2 linked regions of the Paenarthrobacter nicotinovorans genome follow. Each later gene encodes a partner of the first gene's protein in a complex. Links are inferred from orthologs where the notes say so. Each region holds a gene or a part of one and is shown on either strand. Other genes may lie near its edges. The genes, in order: dnaB and dnaG.

Region 1 (11,953 bases):
GGATCGGCGCCCGCCGGTCATTATCTGGCCGGCATCACCGTCCTGCCGGATTTCCGACGACGAGGGCTGGCCCAGGAGCTTACCGAAGCAAGGCTCCAATGGATTTGGCAGCAGGCCGGCGACGCTTGGTACGTAGTGAACGCCCGCAACCAGGCCTCGTTGGCACTGCACCGGAAATGGGGGTTTCGGGAGGTCGCGCGTGGCCCGGGTTTTCATACGGTGACGTTCGACGGCGGTGAGGGCGTCCTGCTCTCGGCGGCACGGCCGCTGTCCTGATCCCATCCAACGGCTCCCCGCCTTAGCATGGGTCCAGGGATGCGCCGACTGGGGGAGTGTGTGATGGGGCCTTTGGATTCGATTCAAGCCAGTGCAGGGAAAGCCGAAACGGCTCAAGTGCCACCGCGACCGAAGGTTCCACGACGTCGTACCTCACGGCTGCGGAAGCTCGAGCTGGCCATCCTGGTGGTGTTGGTCCTGGCCTTGGCTCTTTCCGCTACGCCCTGGCCCTCGGCCTTGCTCATCCGCAGTGTTTTTGAACGGGGTGCCCAAGCCACCATCGACGAGATGACGCCTTACGTTCCCGACACGCCCCTGGAAACCCAGGCCGGCGTTGTCTACAAGCCAGGCTCCACGTTTGACGTTTTCAGCCCGCAAGGCACGGCGGCTCCCCTTCCTACGGTCGTGTGGATTCATGGGGGCGCCTGGATTTCCGGGGCACAACGCGACGTCAATCCCTATCTGCAGATTCTGGCGGCCAAGGGCTACACCACGATTGGGATGAGCTATCCGATTGCGCCCGAGGCCACGTACCCGACCGCTGTGCGGGACATCAATGAAGCCCTGGCGTATATCAAGGCGCACGCCGCCGAGCTCAATGTGGACACCAACCGCATCGTCCTCGCAGGGGACTCCGCCGGCGCCCAGCTGGCCAGCCAGATGACCACGCTCACGGTGAACCCGGAGTATGCCAATCTCATGGGAATCCAGCCGGCCCTCCGGAAATCGGAGCTTGCTGCCACCATCCTGCATTGCGGTGTCTACGATCTTCGCGCCATGGCGGACCTGAACGGCATCGTGGCGTGGGGTTTCAAGACTTCCCTTTGGGCCTACACCGGCACCAAGGATTGGTCTGCCACGTATGCCGGGGCCACCATGTCCACCATCGACTTTGTTACCCCCGGTTTCCCGCCGACGTTCATCAGCGGCGGCAACGGCGACGGCCTTACCTGGCTCCAATCCGTTCCGTACAGCAACCGACTGAAGGACGCCGGGGTGCCGGTGACGGAGCTGTTCTGGCCGGCCAATCATGAGCCCGAGCTGCCGCACGAATACCAGTTCCACTTGAATTTCAGCGAGGCACAGGAGGCCCGGGACAGGACGTTCGATTTCCTGGCGCGGTATACCGCCAAAGTATCTCCATGATGGAACTATTATGGGGGAATGGCTGATTCCCCTGAACGTCGGATAACCCGCACTCCCCTCCTCTTCTGGGCTTCTGTTGTCTGTGCCGCGGTACTGGTCCTGGTGCCGGCATGGATGCTTGCGGGGAACCCGGCCGTACTGCGGGGCCACCCCTTGCTTCCGTCGCTTTTGGTGACTGCCGCCGTCGTCGGGCTCTTGTGGGGCTTGCTGCTGTGGCGGCGTCGACGCGCACTACGGCCGCGTTCTGTCGTGCGGACGGTCGGGGCCTGGCTTGGGCGCGTGGCGGTGCTGGCGCTTGTGGCAATGCTCTTCTGGCTCAATCCATTCGCGTACCAGCCACCTGCTGACCAGGCCTCAGGCCCGGCGTCCAGCTTTTCGATCACCGAGGATCCGACGTCGATCGTGCTGACTCCCGAGGCGAGTGAGGTCAGTACAGGCTTGGTGTTCTATCCGGGCGCCCGGGTTGAAGCCCGCGCCTACGTGGACCTGCTCAAGCCCGCCGCCGATGCCGGGTTCCTGGTGGTCATTCTGAAAGAGCCCCTGAACCTCAGCTTGCTGGACGGAGACCAGGCCCGCAGCGCCATGGCCGCCCACCCCGCCATCACCACGTGGGCAGTGGGAGGCCACTCGCTCGGCGGGGTGAGTGCCAGTTCCTTCGCGCTTGGCAACGCCGATGTGGACGGGCTGCTTCTGTACGCCTCCTACCCTTTGGAATCCCTCCGGGAGCGTGCGGGGCTGATGGTCGAGTCCATTTCCGGAACAGAAGATGGCCTCAGCACTCCGGCGAAGATCGAGGCCTCCCGCGACTTGCTGCCGGGTGACACCAGGTTTGTCGCGGTCCAAGGCGGGAACCATGCCTTCTTTGGAAATTACGGAGCGCAGCCCGGAGACGGTCAGCCGGGCGTGGACAGGTCCGTGGCGCAGGCGCAGATCGCCGCGGCTACTGTGGAGTTCCTGCAGCAACTCAAGACTCCGTAGGCCAGGAGGGAATACTTCCGGAAGGGCCCCTGTTCTTAGATTTAGATGCAAATGCATGTAAGCTGGATGAACAAGCAACAGGAGAATGCCATGGAAACCCGCCGCATCACCGTACTTTCCGCCGGACTCGGCGTCCCGTCGTCGAGCCGCTTGCTGGCGGACCAGCTGGCAGCTTCTGCCGAGCGGCAGCTGCGCGGAGCCGGCTATGAGGCGAAGATCGACATCGTCGAGCTGCGCGACCTCGCGGTGGACATCGCCAACAACTTCGTTACCGGCTACGCCGCACCGCGCCTCGCGGAGGTGATTGCCGGCGTCGAGGATTCCGATGCCATCATCGCCGTCAGCCCCGTCTTCAGCGCCTCTTACAGCGGTCTGTTCAAGTCGTTCATCGACGTCCTCGATCCCAAGTCGCTGGACGGCAAGGCCGTACTGCTGGGCGCGACGGGCGGCACCGACCGCCACCAGATGGTCCTCGACTACGCCATGCGGCCCCTGTTCAGCTACCTGCGCACCAGGATCGCGGCTACGGGCGTCTTCGCGGGGCCGCAGGACTGGGGAAACACCGACGACGGCGCCTCGCCACTTTCGTCGCGGGTGGACCGGGCCGCGGGTGAACTCGTGCAACTGCTCAGCGGCCCGCAGCCGCACCGCAAGGACAACGCCCTCGAGTCGTTACCGTTCGAGCAGCTGCTGGCCGGAATCTCAGCCGGCAGGTAGGCCGAACTTTTAGCGCGTGCCGGTCGTTGGGGCAAGCATGAAGTGTCCTGTGGATTCCATTGACCTGGTGATGAGCGAACGAAGCGGCGTGGAGATCGACTGCTGCCCACAATGCAGGGGAGTGTGGCTGGACCGCGGTGAGCTGGACAAGATTATTGACCGCGTAGCAGCTGAGACCGGCCCGGCCGTCAGCCGGCAGGCGCCACCACAACCGCCGATCGCCCCGCCGCCCCTCTACAACCCGTTTGAATCCCGTCCGCAGGAACCGCGGTACGACGACAGGGACCGCCGCGACCGGCACGATCATGACCGCGACCATCATGACCGTGACCGTCGGGACTACGACCGGCGGGATGGTGGCCGCGACCAGTACGGCCGCAAACGGAAGAAGAAGGAAGGCTTCCTGGGCGACCTCTTTGACTTCTAGCTAGTCGTCCAGAAGCTCGATGAATTCACGGGCCTGCTTGATGTTGATGTCCGAATGGCGGGTCAGGGCCAAGGCCGCGCCTTCCACGTCACCGCTCTTGGCCAACGTGCGGATCCGTCCGTAGATTTCGTCGTTGAGCATATTGCTGCTGACTTCGCGGGTGACGTCACCCTTGCTGACGATTGCCCTGTAGCGGTAGGGAAAACGCTCCGGTTCATCGTCGTCATCCGCGAGCAGGTCTTTGGCCGGGGCTTCCGGCGTGAATGGTTGCGGGTGTGCCGCCAAAGCGCCCACGGCGTTGCGCGAGGCCCGCAGCCCCTCACCCGTGGCCTGCAGATACAGCTTGATCGCCGCCATGCCCTGGCCCTGGGCTATGAGCGAGTACAGCTGGCGGTGCTGTTCCTGGTTGAGCTTGGCCGCAGACTCCTTGGCCAGATCCACGGGGTCCATTGGCGCATTTGCTGCGTCGTTGCCCGTCTTTGTTTCAGCAGAGCGCTTGGTGAAGGAATGAATGAGCAGGAGCACTCCCGCCACCACCGCAATGAGGATCAGGAGCGGAATGAGGATGGAATCCATGGCGTTGTCAGAGCCGATCTACGTAGTTCTTGGCGGTAAGCAAATCTGAGTGGGTGGCTTGGCGAAGAACTTTGATGGCTTCAATCTTTTTGCCGCTTCGGACCAGGTTCTGCAGCTCGAAGGCGAGCTGGGGGTTGAGCTGGCCGTTGGGAAGCACAGCGGGTTGGTGGCCCTGCTGGCCGGCGGCCTGCGAACGGGCGGCCTGCGCCTGGACTGCCGTGCGGTTCTGCTCGGTCTGCTGGCTGTGTTGGGCTTCGTTTTGGCTCGGCTTGGTGGTGGCCTCGATGCGGGCTCGAAGGGCCAGCGCCTCTTGGACCTGGGAAGCCTGGTGCGCGGCGGAGCGGGCTGCCAGTTCCCGCTGGTATCTCTCAGCATCCGACACCCCGGTGTCCCGTGGTTTGAAGGCCGCAGTCAAGGCCCACAACAGGCCCAGGAGGACAAGAAGCGGAAGGGCAATCGTCAACACGTCACCAAAGTTCATCCCCATGCTTAGAGCTTATGCCAGAACTGCGTTATCCACAGCACATTCCACGGTGGGCATAGGCTTCTGAGAGGATAGTGTCAAATTCAGCCACGAAAAGTAAGATGCATCACATTTGGGGCATGTTTATGGTGCTTTTAGCCACTCCGGGCCTCCTTGGAACCCTTGGGGCTGTGGATGATTTTCCGCTGAATCTTTCTTTAGTCCACAGCTTGTGAGAAGCGTTTCCGCAGGTCAGAGGGTTGATTCCGTCAAAAGAATTTCTCTATCCACAGAGTAGTGCACAGTCTGTGCACAACGTGGAGGTGGTATTCCACAGCTTATCCACAGGGGCCTTCGGGTACCTGCTGTAACGTGTCTGAAGTGTCCATTTTGGGCACGGATATCCCCGAGTCGAGTTTCCTTGGTCGCAAAAAGCCGCTTACGGTGACGATCTCAGGGAAGCGGCTGTGGATAACTTGTGGATACCGCTATTTTGTCGGAGCTGCCTGACATTCTCGGAGCAACCCCGGCGGACGGTTTAGCCACACACTGCGCTTTACAGGCCGCCAGGGAGTTCAGCCCTGCAGCGGTACAAAAATGGAGGACGGCTTTGTCAGTTACGCACTTGGACTCAATCGAGGGCACTCGCGCTTCGGACTCGAGCCGGAAGCCTCCCCAGGACATTCCTGCCGAACAGTCAGTACTGGGCGGCATGATGCTGTCCAAGGATGCGATCGCCGACGTCGTCGAAATCGTCCGCGGACATGACTTCTACCGGCCGGCGCACGAGACCATCTATGAATCCATCATTGACCTCTACGGCCGTGGTGAACCTGCTGATGCCGTGACAGTATCGGACGAGCTGACCAAGCGCGGCGAGATCAACCGGATCGGCGGCCCCGCCTACCTCCACGAGCTCATCCAGACTGTTCCCACCGCCGCAAACGCCGGGTACTACGCGGAGATCGTGGCCGAACGAGCGGTCCTCCGCCGCTTGGTCAATGCCGGCACCAAGATTGTGCAGATGGGCTACGGCCAGGACGGCGAGGTGGAGGACCTCGTCAACCAAGCACAGGCCGAGGTCTACGCGGTGGCTGAAAAACGCACCGCCGAGGACTACGTGGCGTTGAAGGACGTCATGGAGTCCACTGTGGACGAGATCGAAGCTTCGGGCCACCGCGGCGAAGGCATGACCGGTGTTCCCACAGGATTCTACGAGCTCGATGAACTGACGCACGGCCTCCACCCGGGCCAGATGATCGTTATCGCAGCCCGACCGGCTGTTGGTAAGTCCACTTTCGCGTTGGACTTCGCCCGCTCGGCTGCCATCAAGAACAACCTGGCCACGGTCATGTTCTCCTTGGAAATGGGCCGGAATGAGATCGCCATGCGTCTGCTCTCCGCAGAAGCCACCATTGGCCTCCAGGATCTCCGCAAGGGAACCATCAAGGACGAGCAATGGTCCAAGATTGCCACCACCATGGGCCGCATGAACGATGCTCCCCTGTTCATTGATGACAGCCCCAACATGTCCCTCATGGAGATCCGGGCGAAATGCCGCCGCCTGAAGCAGCAGCATGACCTCAAGCTCGTGATCCTTGACTACCTCCAGCTCATGAGCTCGGGCAAGAAAGTTGAGTCCCGACAGCAGGAAGTCTCCGAGTTCTCGCGTGCACTCAAGCTGCTCGCCAAGGAGCTCCAGGTTCCCGTCATCGCGCTGTCACAGCTGAACCGTGGTTCCGAGCAGCGACAAGACAAGCGCCCGATGGTTTCCGACCTCCGTGAATCAGGCTCGATCGAGCAGGACGCCGACATGGTCATCCTGCTTCACCGTGAAGACGTTTACGACAAGGAATCGCCGCGTGCGGGTGAAGCGGACATCCTGATCGCCAAGCACCGTAACGGCCCCACCAAGGACATCGTGGTCGCCTTCCAAGGCCACTACTCGCGCTTTGCCAACATGGCCGGCGACACCGGCGGTGGCGGCGGGTTCTAATCTTCTTGTGGCCCTCCCCGGACAACGTGACCGGGCCAGTAGTGTTGACTCGGTCCGCGTCCGCGGGTTTATCAATGACTTATTGGGGAATCATATGAAGAAGAACTTGCTGCTCGGACTTGGGGCATCAGCAATCGTTGCGATGACTCTTACGGCATGCGGCGGCACTACGCCGGCATCGCAGGACTCGACGGCGGCTGCGGCCAGCGAAACTGCCTCCAGCACACCGTCCCCGGCAAAGCAGTACACCGACGAAGAACTCGTCGTTTTGGTCGGGCAAATCAAGGCCTCTGATGGCAGCAGTCCCGCCGTACTTTCCGGTGAGGAGCTCTTGGGCCAGTACGCCTCACTGCTGGACGGCTTCGGCAAGGCCACCATTGAACCGGAAAGCTGCAAGGACCTGCGCACTCTTGGAGTTCCGCACGATATCTCCGGTTCGAGCATCGCGGGGACGGCCCGGGCCAAGGTGGGCGATTTCATCAGCAACGTATCGCTGACGTCCGGAGTCGACTCTGCCGTGCTGCAGGAGAGCGTGGAGTCAAGCAAGTCCCTGGCAGAAACGTGCCGGAAAATGACGTTCTCCGCGGAGGGAGAGGCAATAACAACCTCCACCGAAAAGATCGAAGGTGTTGGCGGCGTGCCCGGCACGGTGGCGCTGAAGACGCTCATGGTGATGCCTGACGGGAAAACGGGAGCGATCTACACGGCGCACGCCGTCAAGGACGGTGTCCTGATCTCGGCCACGGCCTCAGGTACCGAAGCTGCGGCCGGTGGGCCGGAAGCAGCAGGCGCGCTCATGGACCAGGCCGCCGCGCTCATCAAATAGTTCCGTGAAGGCCGTGCGGGCGGGTTCGTCCGCACGTACGGCCTTCATCGGCTTAAGGCTGCCCTGAGCAGGGTCAGTACTCGCCCTTGATCACGAAGTAGGACCCGCGGATGGTGCCGGCCAATTTGGATTTCTGGCGGGCAAACTTGAACTTTGATTCCAGTTCTTCAGGGACTTCCATGCCGTCGGAGAGCTTGAACCCGACGGCCCTTTTTCCCTCGCCAACGCTGTACATGACGTTGATGGACAGCCCGGACTCGTAGAAAACGTAGGCCATCTGAAGGTCCTCCACCTGGAAAGACGTGGCTTCCAGTGGCCGCGACTTGATCACGATGTCGCGTTCTTCCTTGAGGATCCGGCTCACCCTGTCCACCACGTCGGGGAGCTCGTCGGCGGGGCTGACCGTGAATTCATGGTCGTACTTGTTCTTGTAGTAGCGGGCTTCGTTGGCCCGTAGTCCTGCGGCGGCTTCCGCTACGGGGGAGGACTCGAGTCCCACAGTGGAAACGTTCTTGAAGTCAACGATGTAGGGCATCAGCTCTCCTGCTCGGGCCTGTTTGGACCAATGCTACTGGTGAGGCGGGCAGGAATGACTGTGCAGCCGTTGTGAAGGCTTAGCAGCCCTCGAAGTCGCTCAGCACCTTCACCTTCGCGGCTGAGCCGGAGGATGGATCGAACGCGTAGCCGATCCACTCCTTGGCCAGGCGACGGGCAAGCTCCACGCCCACGACGCGCTGACCCATGGTGAGGACCTGGCAGTCGTTGGACAGGACTGAGCGTTCGACGGAGAACGAATCGTGTGCTGCCGTGGCCCGGATGCCGGGTACTTTGTTGGCCGCGATGGCCACGCCGATTCCCGTGCCGCAGAACAGGATGGCCCGGTCGGCCTTGCCGTCGCGGATCATCTCTCCGGCAGTGATTCCAACGTATGGGTAGGGGCGGGTAAAGTCTTCATCCGCGTGGTTGACTCCGATGTCGATCACTTCAGTAATCCGGGAGTCGGCCTTGAGGTCGGCCATGATCCGGTCTTTGTAATCAACGCCGGCTTCGTCGGCGCCCACGATAATGCGCATGGAATTCTCCTAGTTGGTAACGGCAGCTACGGGAACTGCGGTGAAATGCGGTCCGACGGCGGTGAACACCATGGCGAGCGACGTCGCCCCGGGATCCGGCGTACCGAGGCTCTTCTCGGCCAGCGGCCTGGCTCGGCCTTTGAGGGGGCGGAGGTCAGCGGTGGACGCGGCAGCGGCCGAAGCGTCAGTCGCAGCAACTGCCCAAGCCTCTTCGACAGGGATGCCGGAAGCGATGCGTTCCTCCAGCGACGCAGCGAACGGAAGCAGGGCATCCATCATGGTCTTGTCGCCCATCTCGGCCTTCCCAAGGCCCGCGATGCGGTCCGCGAAGGCGCGAACAGACTCGGCGAGGACGTCCGGCGTCGGGGTCTCTGCATCACCCAACCGCTCGCCGAAGGCGCGGAGCCCGGCACCCCAAAGAACGCCCAAGGTACCTCCAGCCTTGTCTGCCCAGGCGTCGCCCGCCGCGATCAGGACCGAACCGGCTCCCGCACCCCGCTCGAACGCGGTTGCTGCGGCCTCGTTGGCAGCTGCGGATCCGCGCACCATGCCGCGGCCGTGGTCGCCGTCGCCTGCTATCGCGTCCATGTCCCCCAGCATCGATTCGGAAGCCCGCAGCAGCGATGCGGTAGTGTCCAGGGCCGAGAGGCACTGTGCTGCGTAAGCGCGGGACTCAGCTGTGGAGGAGTAGTCGGCAGTTTCGGTCGCGGAATCCTCGTGGACGACCTCGGAAACACCGGCATCGAAGCCAACAGAGCCACGGCGATAGGCCGGAGTCAGGGCAGGTGCGGTCCAGTACTGCTCCAGCTCATCGTCCAACCAGGTCAGCGTCAGCGACGCACCGGCCATATCCAGCGAGGTCACCAGTTCACCCACCTCCGGCATCACCAGCGTGTAACCGGCTTCGCGCAGCAGGGGAGCGACGGTGCGCCAGAGGACGAAAAGCTCCTCATGCTTGGTGGAACCCAGGCCGTTGAGGATCACGGCGAGTCTCCGGGAAGCGCCCGCCGGAGTTTCGGCCAGGACCCGGCGCACCAGTTCGCGGCCAAGTTCGACGGCGGATGGCAGCTCGGTATCGAACAGTCCCGGCTCGCCGTGGATACCCAGCCCAAGGCCCATCTGTCCCTCGGGAAGGCGGAACAACGGTTGGTCGGCTCCCGGGAAGGTGCAACCGCCAAACGCGGTGCCAATGGTTCGTGTCAACCCATTCGCCTTGCGTCCCAGACGAACCACTGCGTCGAGGTCAAGTCCTGCTTCGGCAGCAGCACCCATGACCTTGAAGACCACGAAATCCCCGGCAATGCCGCGCCGCTTCCCGATCTCCCCGGGTGAGGCGCTGGCAATGTCATCGGTGACCAGAACGTTCTCTGCCCGGATGCCCTCGGCGTTCAGGCGTTCGCTGGCCATGCCGAAGTTCATGACATCGCCGGCGTAGTTGCCGTACGTGAAGACGACTCCGGCACCGGAGTCGGCTGCCTTGGCCACGGAGTAGGCCTGCTGAGATGACGGGGAGGTGAAGATGTTTCCCACCACTGCACCGTCAGCAAAGCCCGGCCCGATGATGCCGGCGAAGGCCGGGTAGTGTCCTGAACCGCCGCCGGTGATGACAGCGACCTTCGGCGAGGCCGGGCGGTTGCGACGGACGGCGCCGCCATCCACCTGCCGGACGAGGTCCGAGTGGGCGTCACAGAAACCGGCAAGGGCTTCATCGGCGAAGTCGGCGGGGTCGTTGAAGATTTTGGTCATGGTGGGTCCTGGGTTTCCTTCGAGCGGCCCGAATCAGTGGATGTGGCTGCCGCCGTTGATGTCGATGGTGGTGCCGGTGAGGTACGCGGAGTCCTCGGAGGAGAGGAACGTGATCACAGCGGCGACTTCCTCCGTGGTGGCGTTGCGGCCCAAGGGGATCCCTGCGTTGATGGCGGCTTCCTGCTCTTCGGTGCTGCCGACCCGGATGTTGGTGTCCACAGCGCCGGGGGTGATGGCATTGACGGTCACTCCGGTGTCGCCGATTTCGCGGGCGAGTGCCTTGGTGAAGCCGAGGATGGCGGCCTTGGCTGCGGAGTAGGGAACCTTGCCAAAGACGCCGCCGCCGCGCTGTGCGGAGACCGAGGACATGTTGACGATGCGGCCCCAACCGTTGGCGATCATGTCCGGCAGGAACGCCTTGGTGACCAGGTAGGTGCCGGTGGCGTTGACGTCCATGACCTTGTGCCACAGCTCGAGCGTGGTTTCCAGGAACGGGACGGGTGAGGTGATGCCGGCGATGTTCGCCAGGGCTCCGACGGGCGGGAGGTTTCCGGCGGTGACTTCTGCAGCGACGGCGGCCTGCGCTGCGGTGACTGAAGCTTCATTGGCAACGTCGATTTCGTAGCCGAAGGCGGGAACGTTGAATTCATTGGCGATCTCGGCGGCAACCTTGGCGGACTTCTCGCCGTCGAGGTCCAGGATCACAATGCCCCAGCCCTGGCTGGCATAACGACGGGCAGTGGTGAGGCCGATGCCGCGGTCGGAAGTAGCTCCGGTGAGGACGGCGGTGCGCTGGATGGTGGTCATGGTGCTCCTTGAATATGAGGTAACGCGGTTTAGATGAGGTCTGAGATGTAGCTGGCCGCTTTGGCTGCAGCCGCGGGCCGTTCGTCGTGGGTGACGTCCCGGGTTTCGAGTTCCAGGGAGAAGTGGCCGGTATAGCCAACGTCCCGTAACGCGGAAAGGCCGGCAGCGAAGTCTGCTTGTCCGTTGCCGATGCTGAGGTTGATGTTCCCGGGCTCGTTTGCGGTCGCTGGAACCGCGTCACGCAGGTGGACGTGCTTTATCCGTGCGGAGAAGCGGTCCACGAAATCCGCGGGGTCGCCTCCGGACGCGACGATGTGGCTGAAGTCCATGACGATCCCGACGTCGGAACCGGCAAGGCGATCGGCGAGCAGCTGCGCGCGTTCGGTGTTCCAGCACAGCCGGTAGTAGTGCAGGGATTCGGTCCACAGCTCGACGCCGAACTCCTTGGCGCGGGCAGAGGCGTGAATAAGTTGAGCTGCGACAGCGTCGATGTCTTCTTCCAGGCCCCGCAAAGGATCGTGGTCGATCGCACCGCACGGCAGGACAAGTGCTTTCGCGCCGGTCTTGGCCGCCAGGGTGAGCAGCATCCCGAGGTGTCGTTCGCGCGCTTCCCGGGTGCCGGCGTCGAGCGTTGCGTTCAGGTCGCCGACGTCGCCGTTGACCGAGCGGACGCGCAGTCCCGAGCTGTTGACGACGGCGGCAACCGCCTCCACTGCCTCGGCATCCAGTACGTAAGGCACATGGTCACAGACGCCGGGGAGCGCGCCGAGGTCGATTTCCTCGAAGCCGAGGCCACGCATGGTGTGCAGGGCTGTGGCCAGGTCCTGGTGGCGGAAGCTGATCGATGAACAGCCAAGTCGTTGATGAAACATCGTCGTTTGATCCTCGTGTCGAGCCCCTCGACGGAGAGGGGCCTTAGTGA
Region 2 (11,955 bases), 2.7 Mb from region 1 along the record:
CGCCCTGGCGGTGCTGTACGCGGTGGTGGTGATCGCTGTTGCCCGTTGGCGCGGCTTCCGTGCCCTGCTGGGCCTGGTGGGGGCCTACTTCGTCCTGGTCAGCTTCATCCTGCCCGGTCTGGTGGAGGGCAAGCCACCGCTCCTGCTGGCGCTCGTGGGGTCCACGGTGATCATGATCGGGGTCCTCTACTTTGCCCACGGGTTCTCGGCGAGAACGTCCACAGCGTTGCTGGGCACCATCTTCGGCCTGGGAATCACCGCCCTGCTGGCCGCCTGGGCCACGGATGCAGCAAACCTGGCGGGCGTAGGAAACCACGACGCTTCAACGTTGGTGAACATGTCACCGCAGATATCGATCTCCGGGATTATCCTGTGCGGTTTGATTATTTCCGGCCTCGGTGTCCTCAATGACGTCACCATCACCCAGTCCTCGGCCGTTTGGGAACTCTATGAGCTGGCGCCGAACACCAGCGCCCGCAAGCTGTTTTCCTCTGCGATGCGGATTGGCCGGGACCACATTGCTTCCACGGTCTACACCATCGCCTTTGCGTATGCGGGTGCCGCCCTTCCCATTCTGATTATTGTGATGCTGTACGACCGCCCCTTGGCCGAGGCCCTGACCAGCGCCGAACTGTCGGAAGAAGTCATCCGGACCCTGGTGGGCTCCATCGGCCTCGTCCTTGCCATTCCGGTCACTACCCTCATCGCCGTCCTGGTGGTCAAGGCCACCGGGATGAAGCGCCTTGCCGCCGCGGGGACCGCCGTCAGTCCGGACGACCTTGACGACACCGGCGCGCTGGCCGCTGCCGCCGTCGTGGCCGGTTCCGAGAAGGACGAAAGGAACGACGCCGGTACCCGCCCGGGTGCCGGGGACGGGCCGGTGCGGCCCGGGAGTCGCCGGGCGCAGCGCGAAGCCGAACGCCGGGGCAGCGACTAGCCCGATGACATTTGTCATCCCGAACAGGTGACACCCGCTACGGGTGTATGGATGCTCCTCCGGCTTGAATGGGTACACCAGACCTATTCCAGGGAGAGTAATGACAACACCGGGTGTTCCTGCGGTTCGCGCCGCCGGACTTCATAAGAGCTTCGGAAAAGTGCAGGCGGTGCGCGGCCTGGACCTGACGGTTCAACAGGGGGAGGTCGTGGCTTTCCTGGGCCCCAACGGCGCGGGAAAGACCACCACCATCGACATGATCCTGGGCCTGAGCACCCCGGATGCCGGCGAGGTGTCCATTTTCGGCCACAGCCCCAGAGGGGCCGTTTCCCGCGGACAGGTGGCCGCCGTCATGCAGACGGGGGGTTTGCTGCGCGACATCAGCGTCCGGGAAACCGTGCAGCTCACGGCCGCGATGTTTGATTCGGCACGGCCCGTGGATGAAGTCCTGACCCGCGCGGGAATCCTGGACATCGCCGACCGCCGGGTTGAAAAGTGCTCCGGCGGCCAACAGCAACGTCTTCGCTTCGCCATGGCTTTGGTCTCGGACCCCGGCCTGCTGATCCTGGACGAGCCAACCACGGGCATGGACGTTGCGGGGCGCCGGGACTTCTGGTCCGCCATCCGCGACGACGCGTCGAGGGGTCGCACCGTCATCTTCGCCACCCACTACCTCGAGGAGGCCGACGCCTACGCAGACAGGATTGTGCTGGTCCGCCAAGGGACGGTGGTTGCTGACGGCACGGCAGCGCAGATCAAGAACCTGGCGTCCGGGAGGACAGTACGGGCTTCGCTGCCGGCCGGTGACCGCGCGCTGCTGGCAGGATTGCCGCCGGCAGACCATGTGGAGTTCGACGGCGGCCGCGTCACCGTCCGCACCTCCGACTCGGATTCCGTAGTCCGGTTCCTGCTCACCAAAACAGGAGCCCACGATCTTGAAGTGGTTGCGAACAACCTTGAGGAGGCCTTTGTGACCCTCACCGCGGACGAAGCCGGGACGGCCACAACCCCCACGGATCCAACAGCCCCCACGGATCCAACAGCCCCCACGTATACCTCAGCCCCCACTGCTTTGGAAGGGGAGCGGGCATGAGCCAGTCGACAGCAATGCAGGACCGCAAGCCCTCCGCCGGCGGTGTCAACACGACGTTCCTGTGGATCGAAATCAAGCGGATGCTCCGGAACCGCCGGACCATCGTCTTCACCGTGCTCATGCCCGCGATCTTCTTCTTCATTTTCGGGCTGTCCAACAAAGACCAGCAATTGCCCAACGGCCACAGCTACGGCCAGTACATCCTGATCAGCCTGACCGTGTACGCAGCCATGACGGCCGCCACGGGAGCCGGCAGCCAGGTGGCGGTCGAACGTGCCCAGGGATGGAGCCGGCAACTGCGCCTCACGCCCCTGCTGCCCGGGGCGTATATCGCCATCAAGGCAGCTGCGGCGTTGACCCTCTCGCTGGTGGCTGTGATCGCCCAGTTCGTGATCGGAGCCATCGCCGGAGTGACCATGGACGCGCAGACGTGGCTGACCGCCGGGCTGGTGGCCTGGTTGGGTTCCCTGGTGTTCGCCGCCCTGGGACTTTTCGTGGGGTACCTCATGCCCAGCCAGAACGTCATGCAGATCCTTGGACCGGCCCTGGCGATCCTTGCCATGCTGGGAGGCCTTTTCATGCCGATCGAAATCATGGGCGATACCTTCGGGACCATCGCCAAATTCACGCCCGCCTACGGGATCGGTCAGCTGGCGCGCAGCCCCATCACCGGTGAGTTCGACGTCTTGTGGATTCTCAACGTCCTGGTCTGGCTCGCCATCTTCGTCGGCGGCGCCGCCATGGCCTTCCGCCGCGACACCAGCCGCGTCTAAGTTGCTCCGGCGTGGCTAAGGTGGGATCCATGAGCAGCCAGTCCCTGGGGGATGCCTTCCGCGGTCCCGGACCCCGCAAATGGTTCATCGGCGCCGGCTTTTCCATTGTCCTCTGGGCGTGGCCCACCTGGAACCTCGTGTGGTCCGTGGACGAACCGGCAGGCTGGAAGGTACTGGCCTCGGCGTCGTTGGTGGCCTTCTTCGCCGCCTATGCCGTTTTGCCGATGTTCAGCCGGGTACGGGACAGTCGGACCGGCCTGCTGTGCCTCGCGATCCTGCTGGCACTCAACGGCCTGGTGATCCTTCTGGTGGGCAGGGAAGCGCTGTGGACGTGGCCTTTCCTGGCGTGCGCCATTGGAATGACCACACTTCCGCCGCGCGTCGACTTCGCTGTGATCGTGGCGCTTTCGGGAATTTCACTTGCGTCGGAACTCGCCGGCGGCAACCCTGGACAGGCTTTCTTCCAACCGGCCCTCATCCTGTCCCTGGGATTCATGATGTCCTCGTTTGCGCGCCTGATCCGCCAGACCGTTGAACTCCGGACCGCCCAGACTGAACTGGCGGATGCCGCCGTCGCCGCCGAACGCAGCCGTGTGGCCAGGGACATGCACGACATCCTGGGGCATTCCCTCACTGTCATAGCGGTCAAAGCCGAGTTGGCTGCCCGGCTGTTGGAGCAGGCACCCGGCGGACCGGCCAAGGACAAAGCCTCAGCGGAAATCGTGGAAGTCCAGGAGCTGGCGCGTGGTGCGCTCGCAGATGTCCGGGCCACAGTTGCCGGCTACCGCGGGGTCAATGTCCTGGCAGAACTCGCGGCGGCCCGGACGGCGCTGGAATCGGCGGGTATCGACGCTGATCTTCCGGGGACTGTGGAGCAGGTGCCCGCCAAGCACCGTGAGCTGTTCGGCTGGGTACTGCGCGAGGGCGTGACGAACGTTGTGCGGCATTCCGGTGCCGGGCGTTGCCGGGTCCGGTTGACGGCGTCGACGGTTCTGGTGGAGGACGACGGCGTGGGGCCGGGTCCGGCAGCGGGCGGCAACGGGCTGGCGGGGCTTCGGGAGAGAGTGGCCAGTGCCGGTGGCACAGTAAACATAGGTGCGAGCGACCTGGGAGGGTTCAGATTGGCTGTTGACGTATGACCATCCGGTTGGTGATCGCGGACGACCAGGCGCTGGTGCGCGGTGCCCTTGCCGCCCTTCTGGGGCTTGAAGAGGACATCGAGGTGGTGGCGGAGCTGGCGGACGGCGCAGGCGTTGTGTCGGCCGTGCTGGAGCATGCCGCCGACGTGGCGATGCTCGACGTCGAGATGCCCGGTCTGGATGGCATCAGCGCTGCCGCGGCAGTCCGCCGTGCGGTACCGACATGCCGCGTCCTGATGGTCACGACGTTCGGCAGGCCGGGTTATCTCAGGAGGGCCATGCAGGCCGGAGCCTCCGGGTTCGTGGTCAAAGACACGCCTGCGCGGCAGCTGGCCGAAGCCGTGCGTCGCGTGCACAGCGGGCTCCGCGTGGTGGACCCGATGCTCGCCGCGGAGTCTCTGACCTCCGGTGACAGTCCGCTGACCGAGCGGGAGGTCGAGGTGCTGAAGGCTGCATCCGACGGCGGTACGGTGGCGGACATTGCCAAAGCGGCGATGCTCTCAGAGGGCACGGTACGGAACTATCTCTCAGCGGCGATGGCCAAGACCGGCGGCCGGACGCGGGCGGAAGCCGTGCGCCTGGCACATGAGAACGGGTGGCTTCTGTGAGGGCCTGCGCCCCCGATTTGCCCTGCTTTGCAACAATGGATAGGTGACTGTAGTAGCAACGCCTCCCGCACCAAAGCTTGAGCTCCCGCCCCTGAAGCTCGGCGGGATTACCGTGGACACCCCGGTAATCCTTGCGCCGATGGCCGGAATCACCAACTCCGCCTTCCGCAGGCTCTGCCGTGAATACGGTGGCGGCTTGTACGTGGCCGAGATGGTGACCTCGCGTGCCTTGGTGGAGCGGACGCCGGAATCGCTGCGCATCATCTCCCATGACGAGGACGAGAAAGTCCGCTCCGTCCAGCTCTATGGCGTGGACCCCGTAACCGTAGGCGCAGCGGTGCGGATGCTCGTGGACGAGGACCGCGCCGACCACATCGACCTCAACTTCGGCTGCCCCGTCCCCAAGGTCACCCGCCGCGGGGGAGGGTCCGCGCTGCCGTGGAAGATCGACCTCTTCACCTCGATCGTGCAGACCGCGGTCAAGGAAGCCTCCAAGGGCGGAATCCCGCTGACCATCAAGATGCGCAAAGGCATCGACGATGACCACCTGACCTACCTGGAGGCAGGACGCATCGCCCGTGACTCCGGAGTTGCCGCAGTGGCGCTCCATGGCCGGACGGCTGCACAGTTCTATTCCGGCCAGGCCGACTGGTCCGCGATCGCCCGCCTCCGCGAGGCCCTCCCGGACATCCCGGTGCTCGGCAACGGCGATATCTGGTCCGCTGAAGACGCTGTCCGGATGGTGCGCGAAACCGGCGTCGACGGTGTTGTCGTCGGCCGTGGGTGCCAGGGCCGTCCCTGGCTGTTCGGCGATCTCCAGGCTGCTTTCGAAGGCAGCGACCAGCGGCACCGGCCCGGGCTGCGCGAGGTTGCCGAGGGCGTCTACCGTCACGCGGAACTGATGGTGGAGACCTTCGGGAACGACGAATACAAGGCTCTCCGCGAGATCCGCAAGCACATGGCCTGGTACTTCAAGGGCTACGTGGTGGGCGGCGAGCTGCGGGCGAAACTTGCCACAGTGCCCACCCTGGAGGTCCTGCGGGAATTGCTCGACGAACTGGACATGGATCTTCCTTATCCGGGCGTCGATTCCGAGGGCCCCCGGGGGCGTGCCGGATCCCCGAAAAAGCCGGCGCTGCCCAAGGACTGGCTGGACAGCCGTCAACTGAACGCTGAACAGAGCGCGGATATCTCCGCAGCGGAGCTGGACGTTTCGGGCGGTTAGCCTCACACGTGTAAGACTGGCTCAAGAAGCTCCACACCCCGGCGCTTGAAGGAGGCAGATACCCATGGGAACCGAAGCAATGCTTGGCCACGATGCAGCAAGCCACGATTTTGTGCTGGCCATCCCCGGATACGCCGAGGCAGACTCTGCCCGGTGGGTTGAAGAGCCGCGCAAGAGCAACTACCGCTCCGACTTTGAACGGGACCGCGCCAGGGTCCTGCATTCCTCCGCGCTGCGACGCCTGGGCGCCAAAACACAGGTCGTGGCCCCGGATACCGATGACTTTGTCCGCACCCGGCTCACGCACAGCCTCGAGGTTGCGCAGGTAGGCCGCGAACTGGGCCGTTCGCTGGGTTGCGATCCCGATGTCGTGGACACCGCTTGCCTGAGCCACGATCTTGGCCACCCTCCGTTCGGCCACAACGGCGAATCCGCATTGAACGAAGTGGCTCACACGATCGGCGGTTTCGAAGGCAACGCCCAGACGCTTCGGTTGCTGACCCGCCTCGAACCCAAGGTGCTCGCTGCGGACGGCAGGCCGGCAGGGCTTAACCTGACCCGCGCGAGCCTGGACGCCGCCTCCAAATACCCGTGGTCCGCCGTCGACGCCCCCGTGATCCATGGCCACCGCACCAGCAAGTTCGGCGCATACGAAGACGACCTTCCCGTATTTGAGTGGCTGCGCGAGGGCGCGCCCGGCAACCGCTCCTGCATCGAGGCGCAGGTGATGGATCTGGCCGATGACATCTCGTACTCGGTGCACGATGTGGAAGATGCGATCGTTGCCGGCCACTTCCAGCTGAAGTGGATGGAGAACCCTGACCATCGGGCCCGGGTGGTGGGCTACACCAAGCAGTGGTACCTCCCGCACAACGACCCCGCCGAAATTGATGCTGCCCTTGCCCGGCTCGAGGCCACCAAGGTCTGGGTCCGGGAAGCTGACGGCAGCCGCAAGTCGATGGCGGCGCTGAAGGACATGACCAGCCAGTTGATCGGCAGGTTTTGCCAGAGTGCCATGGAAACAACGCGGGCGCATTTCGGACCGGCCAACCTCACCCGTTATGACGCCGAACTCATGGTCCCCGAGGAGACCGTGACGGAGATCGCGGTGCTCAAGGGATTGGCCACCACCTTCGTCATCTCCACGGACCACCGGCAGCCTGTCTACGAACGCCAACGCGAAGTGCTGCACGCGCTCGTGGGCGTCTTGAACGCCACAGGCGACCGCCACCTGGAGCCGATGTTCGCCGCCGACTGGAGGGACGCCGTCGACGACGGTGCCCGCCTGCGGGTCGTCATCGACCAGGTGGCGTCGTTGACGGACGTCTCTGCCCTGGCCATGTACGAGCGTCTGGTGGGCAGCCTCCCGTCGCTTTGGTGAGGCGCGCCCGGGCGCCGGGCGGTTTGGTCGATGCGACTAGGATGGACACGTGGCTGGCCTGATCAAACGTGAAGATATCGACGAAGTACGCCAGCGCACGGACATCAAGGAAGTCGTTGACGGATACGTCACGCTCAAAGGTGCCGGACTGGGCAGTTTCAAAGGCCTGTGCCCCTTCCACGACGAACGTTCTCCCTCCTTCACCGTCCGCCCGCAGGTGGGCAGGTATCACTGCTTCGGCTGCGGCGAGGATGGCGACGCCATTTCCTTCGTCCAGAAGATGGATCACAGTTCCTTCCACGAAGCCGTGGAAAAGCTCGCGGCCAGGATCGGTTACGAGCTGCGGTACGAAGACGGCGGGACGGGTCCCAGCCGCGAGGAAGTGGGCAAGCGCCAGCGCCTGCTGGACGCCCACAAGATCGCCGATGAGTTCTTCCGCGCACAGCTTCTGACCCCCGGAGCGGCGGAAGGCCGTAACTTCCTGGATGGCCGCGGGTTCGACCGTGCTGCCGCCGAACACTTCGGAGTGGGATACGCGCCGCAAGGCTGGGACGCGCTGTTGAAGCACCTGCGCGGACGCGGGTTCACGGATGCTGAGTTGAAGCTCACTGGAATGTTTTCAGAAGGTAATCGAGGCATTTACGACCGCTTCCGTGGCCGGCTGATCTGGCCCATCCGGGACATCGCGGGGGACACCATCGGTTTTGGTGCGCGCAAGCTCTACGAAGACGACCAGGGCCCCAAATACCTGAACACCCCGGAGACCACGCTCTACAAGAAATCCCAGGTCCTCTACGGCATCGATCTCGCCAAACGGAACATCGCCAAGGAGCGCCAGCTGGTAGTGGTGGAGGGGTACACGGACGTGATGGCCTGCCACCTTGCAGGGGTCACGACGGCGGTGGCCACCTGCGGTACAGCCTTCGGTACAGAACACATCAAGGTGGCCCGGCGGCTGCTTTCGGACGACGGCAGCGGGGGAGAGGTCATTTTCACCTTCGATGGTGATGCCGCCGGCCAGAAGGCCGCTCTGAGGGCGTTCGAGGAGGACCAGCGCTTCACGGCCCAGACCTACGTGGCTGTGGAGCCTTCCGGTGCTGATCCCTGTGACCTTCGCCAGCTCAAAGGTGATGCCGCGGTGCGCGAGCTCATCGGTACCCGGAAACCGCTCTTCGAATTCGCCATCAGGGCCACCCTGCGGCGGCACAACCTGGACACCGTGGAGGGCCGCGTAGCAGCGCTCCGTGAGGCTTCTCCGGTGGTGGCGCAGATCAGGGACTCAGCCACAAGGCCCGAGTACACGCGGAACCTTGCCGGCTGGCTGGGCATGCCCATCGAGGAAGTCAGCCGATACGTCGGCGCGGCCGCTAAACGGGGGACAAGCGGCAGCAACGCTGCAGGCAGCGGCGAGCAAGCAGCGGCCGCGGCAGCACCGCCGTCGGGCGGTCCGGTGTTCAACCGTCCCAACCCCCGCGACCCCGTAGCGGGGATGGAACGCCAAGCACTCGAGGTGGTTCTTCAGGATCCCGCAGTGCTTGGTGGAGTGGCGTGGGACCGCTTTGCGGCTACGATGTTCGCCACGCCGGCCTATGCTGCCGTCCATGCGGCGATCCGCGCCACGGGGCTCGGCCATACGGCAGACCCGGTGTCGTGGGTGGAGCAGATCCGGCAGGAAGTACCCGAGCCCCTGCGCAATCTGGTGTCCGAACTTGCTGTGACACCACTGCCCGCCAGCACCCCGGAAGCGATGCAACGGTATTGCCGGGATATCCTGGCCCGACTCTTCGAGCTTCAGATCACCCGCATCAAGGCCGACAAGATGGGGCAGCTCCAACGGCTCGACGCTGCCTCCCAGCCTGAGGAATTCCAGCGGCTGAACCGTGAGTTGATGCAGCTCGAAATGGAACGCCGGGCGCTGCGCTCGGACGGCTGAGATCCTCGATTTCGTTTTCCGGCAGCCCCCTGTTAAGCTAGTAACCGCTTCATTCCTCCGTAGCTCAATTGGCAGAGCATTCGACTGTTAATCGAAGGGTTACTGGTTCAAGTCCAGTCGGAGGAGCGCACAATACCCCCGTTCCGGTTCGCCGGAGCGGGGGTATTTTTATACCCCCAGGGGGTATCGCCGACCGATTTCACATCCGGTAAAACCTTTGCTAAAGTCATAACCGCTTCATTCCTCCGTAGCTCAATTGGCAGAGCATTCGACTGTTAATCGAAGGGTTACTGGTTCAAGTCCAGTCGGAGGAGCACAAGGGCCCCGTACCCGCCTAATGGCTGGTGCGGGGTCTGCTTTTTAAACGAAATCCATCTCCACCTGGAGGAAGCGCGCGGCTTCCGCCACAGCCGCCATGAACGAGTCCTGCTCGGTGGGAGGGGTCCTGGGCTCACGCGGATGCCACTCATGCGGCGCCGAGTAGACTCTCGTGAAACCGCCGCCCGGAGGGGCATAGAAAATCCCGAACCTTTGGACCGGCCACTCCGGCGAGGTCTCCGGAGCGACCAACAGTGCGGCATCCGTTTCGGGGTTGTACCACTGGGCTATGGGCCGTCGCCGGTCGTCCGTGAAGAGTCCACCCGCGTACAAAGCGGCCGACGGCGGACTGGTCACCGAGCACAGGCGCTCCCACCACAGCGGGAGGATGCGGTCATCCTTGCGCTGCCACGGTGCCGGTAACGGGTTCAGCTCTTGCCAATGTGGCACATCTCAACTTTATCGCCGGTGGGTGGCCGCGAAAAGAGCTTCTAGCGGGACAGGCCCAGGCGCGGGTACAGCACTTCGAAGCCCTTCTCCAGGCCTGCGTTCAATGCCAGGCCCACGTGTCCGCCGTTGGGTACCTCGTAGTAGGTCACTTTCATTCCGGACGCTTGCGCCGCCGCGGACACGGCTTTCGCGGCGGCCACGTAGGTGGGGTCGTCCGAGCCGGCAGTGAACACGGCAGTTGTGTCGGGGAACTGTTTGCCCTTCATGATGTTGATGGGCTTTTGGGCATCGTAGGCGGCCTGGTTACCGCCAAAGATCCCGGCCAGGTTCTCCGTGGGGTCCTCTGCGCCGGGGAACTCCTCGCCTGAGATGTCCACCACGTTGCCCCACATTCCGGGGTACTTGACGGCGAAGGAGATGGCGCATTGGCCGCCGTTGGAATATCCGGCGATGGTCCAGTGGTCCCTGTCCGGAAGGATGCTCAAGTTGTCCTTGGCCCAGTTCACCACGTCCTGGTTGATGTACTTCTCGACGTTTCCGTACTTAGGGGTGTCCAGGCACAGGGTGTCATCCTGGTCCGGGCCGATCTGGTCGGCGACGATCGCAATGGGGGCCAGTCCATTGTTTTTTGCAGCGAACTCGTCGAGGGCGGCGGAGACGTACTGCGGATCGGGGAGGCCCGGCTGGCCCATCATGAGGACGAACAGGGGAAGCCTCGGTGGATTGGCAGTCAGGGCAGCCGGTGGAAGGTAGATACCGGCCGGGCGCGCGTCGAAACCCGACACCGTGGCCGGGATGACTTGGGTCCCCACCTTGCCTTTCGAGGGCATGTTGGCGGGCGGAGTCCAGTGCTGCCACAAGGGTCCGGCCGGAATGGACGCATCCGGGTCCGGCTTGTTCAGTTCAATGACGTCCTCGGTTGAGATCCCCAGGGCCGAACCCAGGGTGTTGTTCAGTCCGAACTCGGCGTTGATTTGCAGGGCGGAGACAGTGACGAAGACGGGGACCGAGATGATGGCCACCACTTTCCGCCAGCGCGCGCTGTGGAGAAAACTCACCGCGACCAACCCCAAAGCGGCGAAGCAGCTGATCGACCAGAACCATACCCGCGGGGTCAGTCCCACGTGAAAGACGTCCAGCACGTCCTCCACGATCCACACGGTGAACCACCCCACCAGCCCTGCCACCACAATGGCGCTCATCGCCGTGAGGACCCAGCGGGCAGACGGCCGGAGGAAGAGCACCAGGAAGAACCCGACGGCGATGATCCCGGCGATCGTCAGGACTACGGGGCTGCTGATTTCGAGTTTCAGGACATCGTTCATGGACGCACCGCCGGATGACCGGTCATGCGGCAGGCTCCCGGGCCACCATCTGCCTCAACAAACCAGCGCTTTGTGCGGGCGAGAGCCCGGGCAGGTAGGCCGAGCCGACCGCCAGTCCGATCGATGGCAAGGCCAGGGGGTCCTGGTAGTACATGTACAAGGTCCGGTGCTCGGGTTGGAACCTTGACTTGAAGGCAGCCAATGATTTGAAGCCGTACATCGGCTCCAGGGCATTTCCCAACAGGGCCAGGACGCGGTCCAGGGTGCTTCGGTCACCTTCCGCGCCTCCGGTCCCCGCATTGGCCAATGGAGAGCCTGAGAGGGAGATCTGCGGAACTTGCTCCTTGAAGTGCGTCACGGCTGAGGCGATCAGGAATTCCATGACGCCCTTGAAGCCTGTTGTGCGGCGCCTCATGAAGTCGAGGGTCCAACCGGAGATCTCGCCGTTGCTGAAAACGGGAAGCCAGCTGGTCACCCCGTGGACCAGGCCGTCGTCGTCCACCGCCACGCAGCAGAGAACTTCGGGATCCTTGAGTTCGTTCAAGCCGCCTAAGGTGAATCCCATCTCGGGTAGGGCCTTGTCAGCCACCCACTCCTCGGAAATCTCAGCCAGTTGGGCCCTGATGCCCGGCGGCATGCTGCCGTAGTGGTACCAAAGGTCCTTGATGGACAGCTTCTCAGCGCGGTTCAGCGCAGTGCGGACGTTCTGCCACTCTTTGCCCTTGAATGTCATTGCCTGGACGTTGAGAAGTGTTTCCTCCGCGACCTCCAGT

The links.
Region 2: the proteins of dnaB (region 1) and dnaG are in contact, whole or in part, in a crystal structure (PDB 2R6A), measured with the Geobacillus stearothermophilus proteins. The link is inferred for Paenarthrobacter nicotinovorans from one-to-one orthologs. Residues at the interface, in WP_033016901.1 of Geobacillus stearothermophilus: Ser13, Glu15, Ala16, Gln18, Glu91, Leu92, Asp94, Ala95, Val96, Pro97, Thr98, Ala99, Ala100, Asn101, Tyr104, Tyr105, Ile108; in WP_049624496.1 of Geobacillus stearothermophilus: Lys456, Leu457, Leu458, Pro459, Ala460, Asn463, Ala464, Leu467, Leu535, Leu536, Ile537, Ala538, Gln544, Glu545, Asp548, Tyr549, His552.

What each region holds. Positions count from the first base shown.
Region 1 is NZ_CP089293.1:4,233,820-4,245,772, reverse strand. The notes cover bases 4,443-7,386. They hold dnaB (replicative DNA helicase), read left to right. Parts: upstream 4,443-5,193; coding sequence 5,194-6,579; downstream 6,580-7,386. Other genes in these bases: JMY29_RS19775 (hypothetical protein), read left to right, coding at 6,674-7,386; JMY29_RS19785 (hypothetical protein), read right to left, coding at 4,443-4,601. Outside these bases: JMY29_RS19815 (GNAT family N-acetyltransferase), read left to right, coding at 1-276; JMY29_RS19810 (alpha/beta hydrolase), read left to right, coding at 394-1,422; JMY29_RS19805 (alpha/beta hydrolase), read left to right, coding at 1,441-2,400; JMY29_RS19800 (FMN reductase), read left to right, coding at 2,491-3,117; JMY29_RS19795 (TFIIB-type zinc ribbon-containing protein), read left to right, coding at 3,167-3,544; JMY29_RS19790 (hypothetical protein), read right to left, coding at 3,545-4,120; more of JMY29_RS19785, read right to left, coding at 4,128-4,442; more of JMY29_RS19775, read left to right, coding at 7,387-7,405; JMY29_RS19770 (hypothetical protein), read right to left, coding at 7,479-7,940; JMY29_RS19765 (ribose-5-phosphate isomerase), read right to left, coding at 8,020-8,478; JMY29_RS19760 (dihydroxyacetone kinase family protein), read right to left, coding at 8,488-10,224; JMY29_RS19755 (SDR family NAD(P)-dependent oxidoreductase), read right to left, coding at 10,258-11,031; JMY29_RS19750 (sugar phosphate isomerase/epimerase family protein), read right to left, coding at 11,061-11,903. UniProt on the Escherichia coli protein: The main replicative DNA helicase, it participates in initiation and elongation during chromosome replication. Travels ahead of the DNA replisome, separating dsDNA into templates for DNA synthesis.
Region 2 is NZ_CP089293.1:1,502,529-1,514,483, forward strand. The notes cover bases 6,702-9,647. They hold dnaG (DNA primase), read left to right. Parts: upstream 6,702-7,205; coding sequence 7,206-9,089; downstream 9,090-9,647. Other genes in these bases: JMY29_RS07020 (deoxyguanosinetriphosphate triphosphohydrolase), read left to right, coding at 6,702-7,156; JMY29_RS07040 (hypothetical protein), read right to left, coding at 9,450-9,647. Also shown: JMY29_RS06990 (YibE/F family protein), read left to right, coding at 1-937; JMY29_RS06995 (ABC transporter ATP-binding protein), read left to right, coding at 1,038-2,030; JMY29_RS07000 (ABC transporter permease), read left to right, coding at 2,027-2,803; JMY29_RS07005 (sensor histidine kinase), read left to right, coding at 2,833-3,942; JMY29_RS07010 (response regulator transcription factor), read left to right, coding at 3,939-4,550; tRNA dihydrouridine synthase DusB, read left to right, coding at 4,594-5,775; more of JMY29_RS07020, read left to right, coding at 5,840-6,701; more of JMY29_RS07040, read right to left, coding at 9,648-9,857; JMY29_RS07045 (alpha/beta hydrolase), read right to left, coding at 9,899-11,182; JMY29_RS07050 (bifunctional lysylphosphatidylglycerol flippase/synthetase MprF), read right to left, coding at 11,205-11,955. UniProt on the Escherichia coli protein: RNA polymerase that catalyzes the synthesis of short RNA molecules used as primers for DNA polymerase during DNA replication.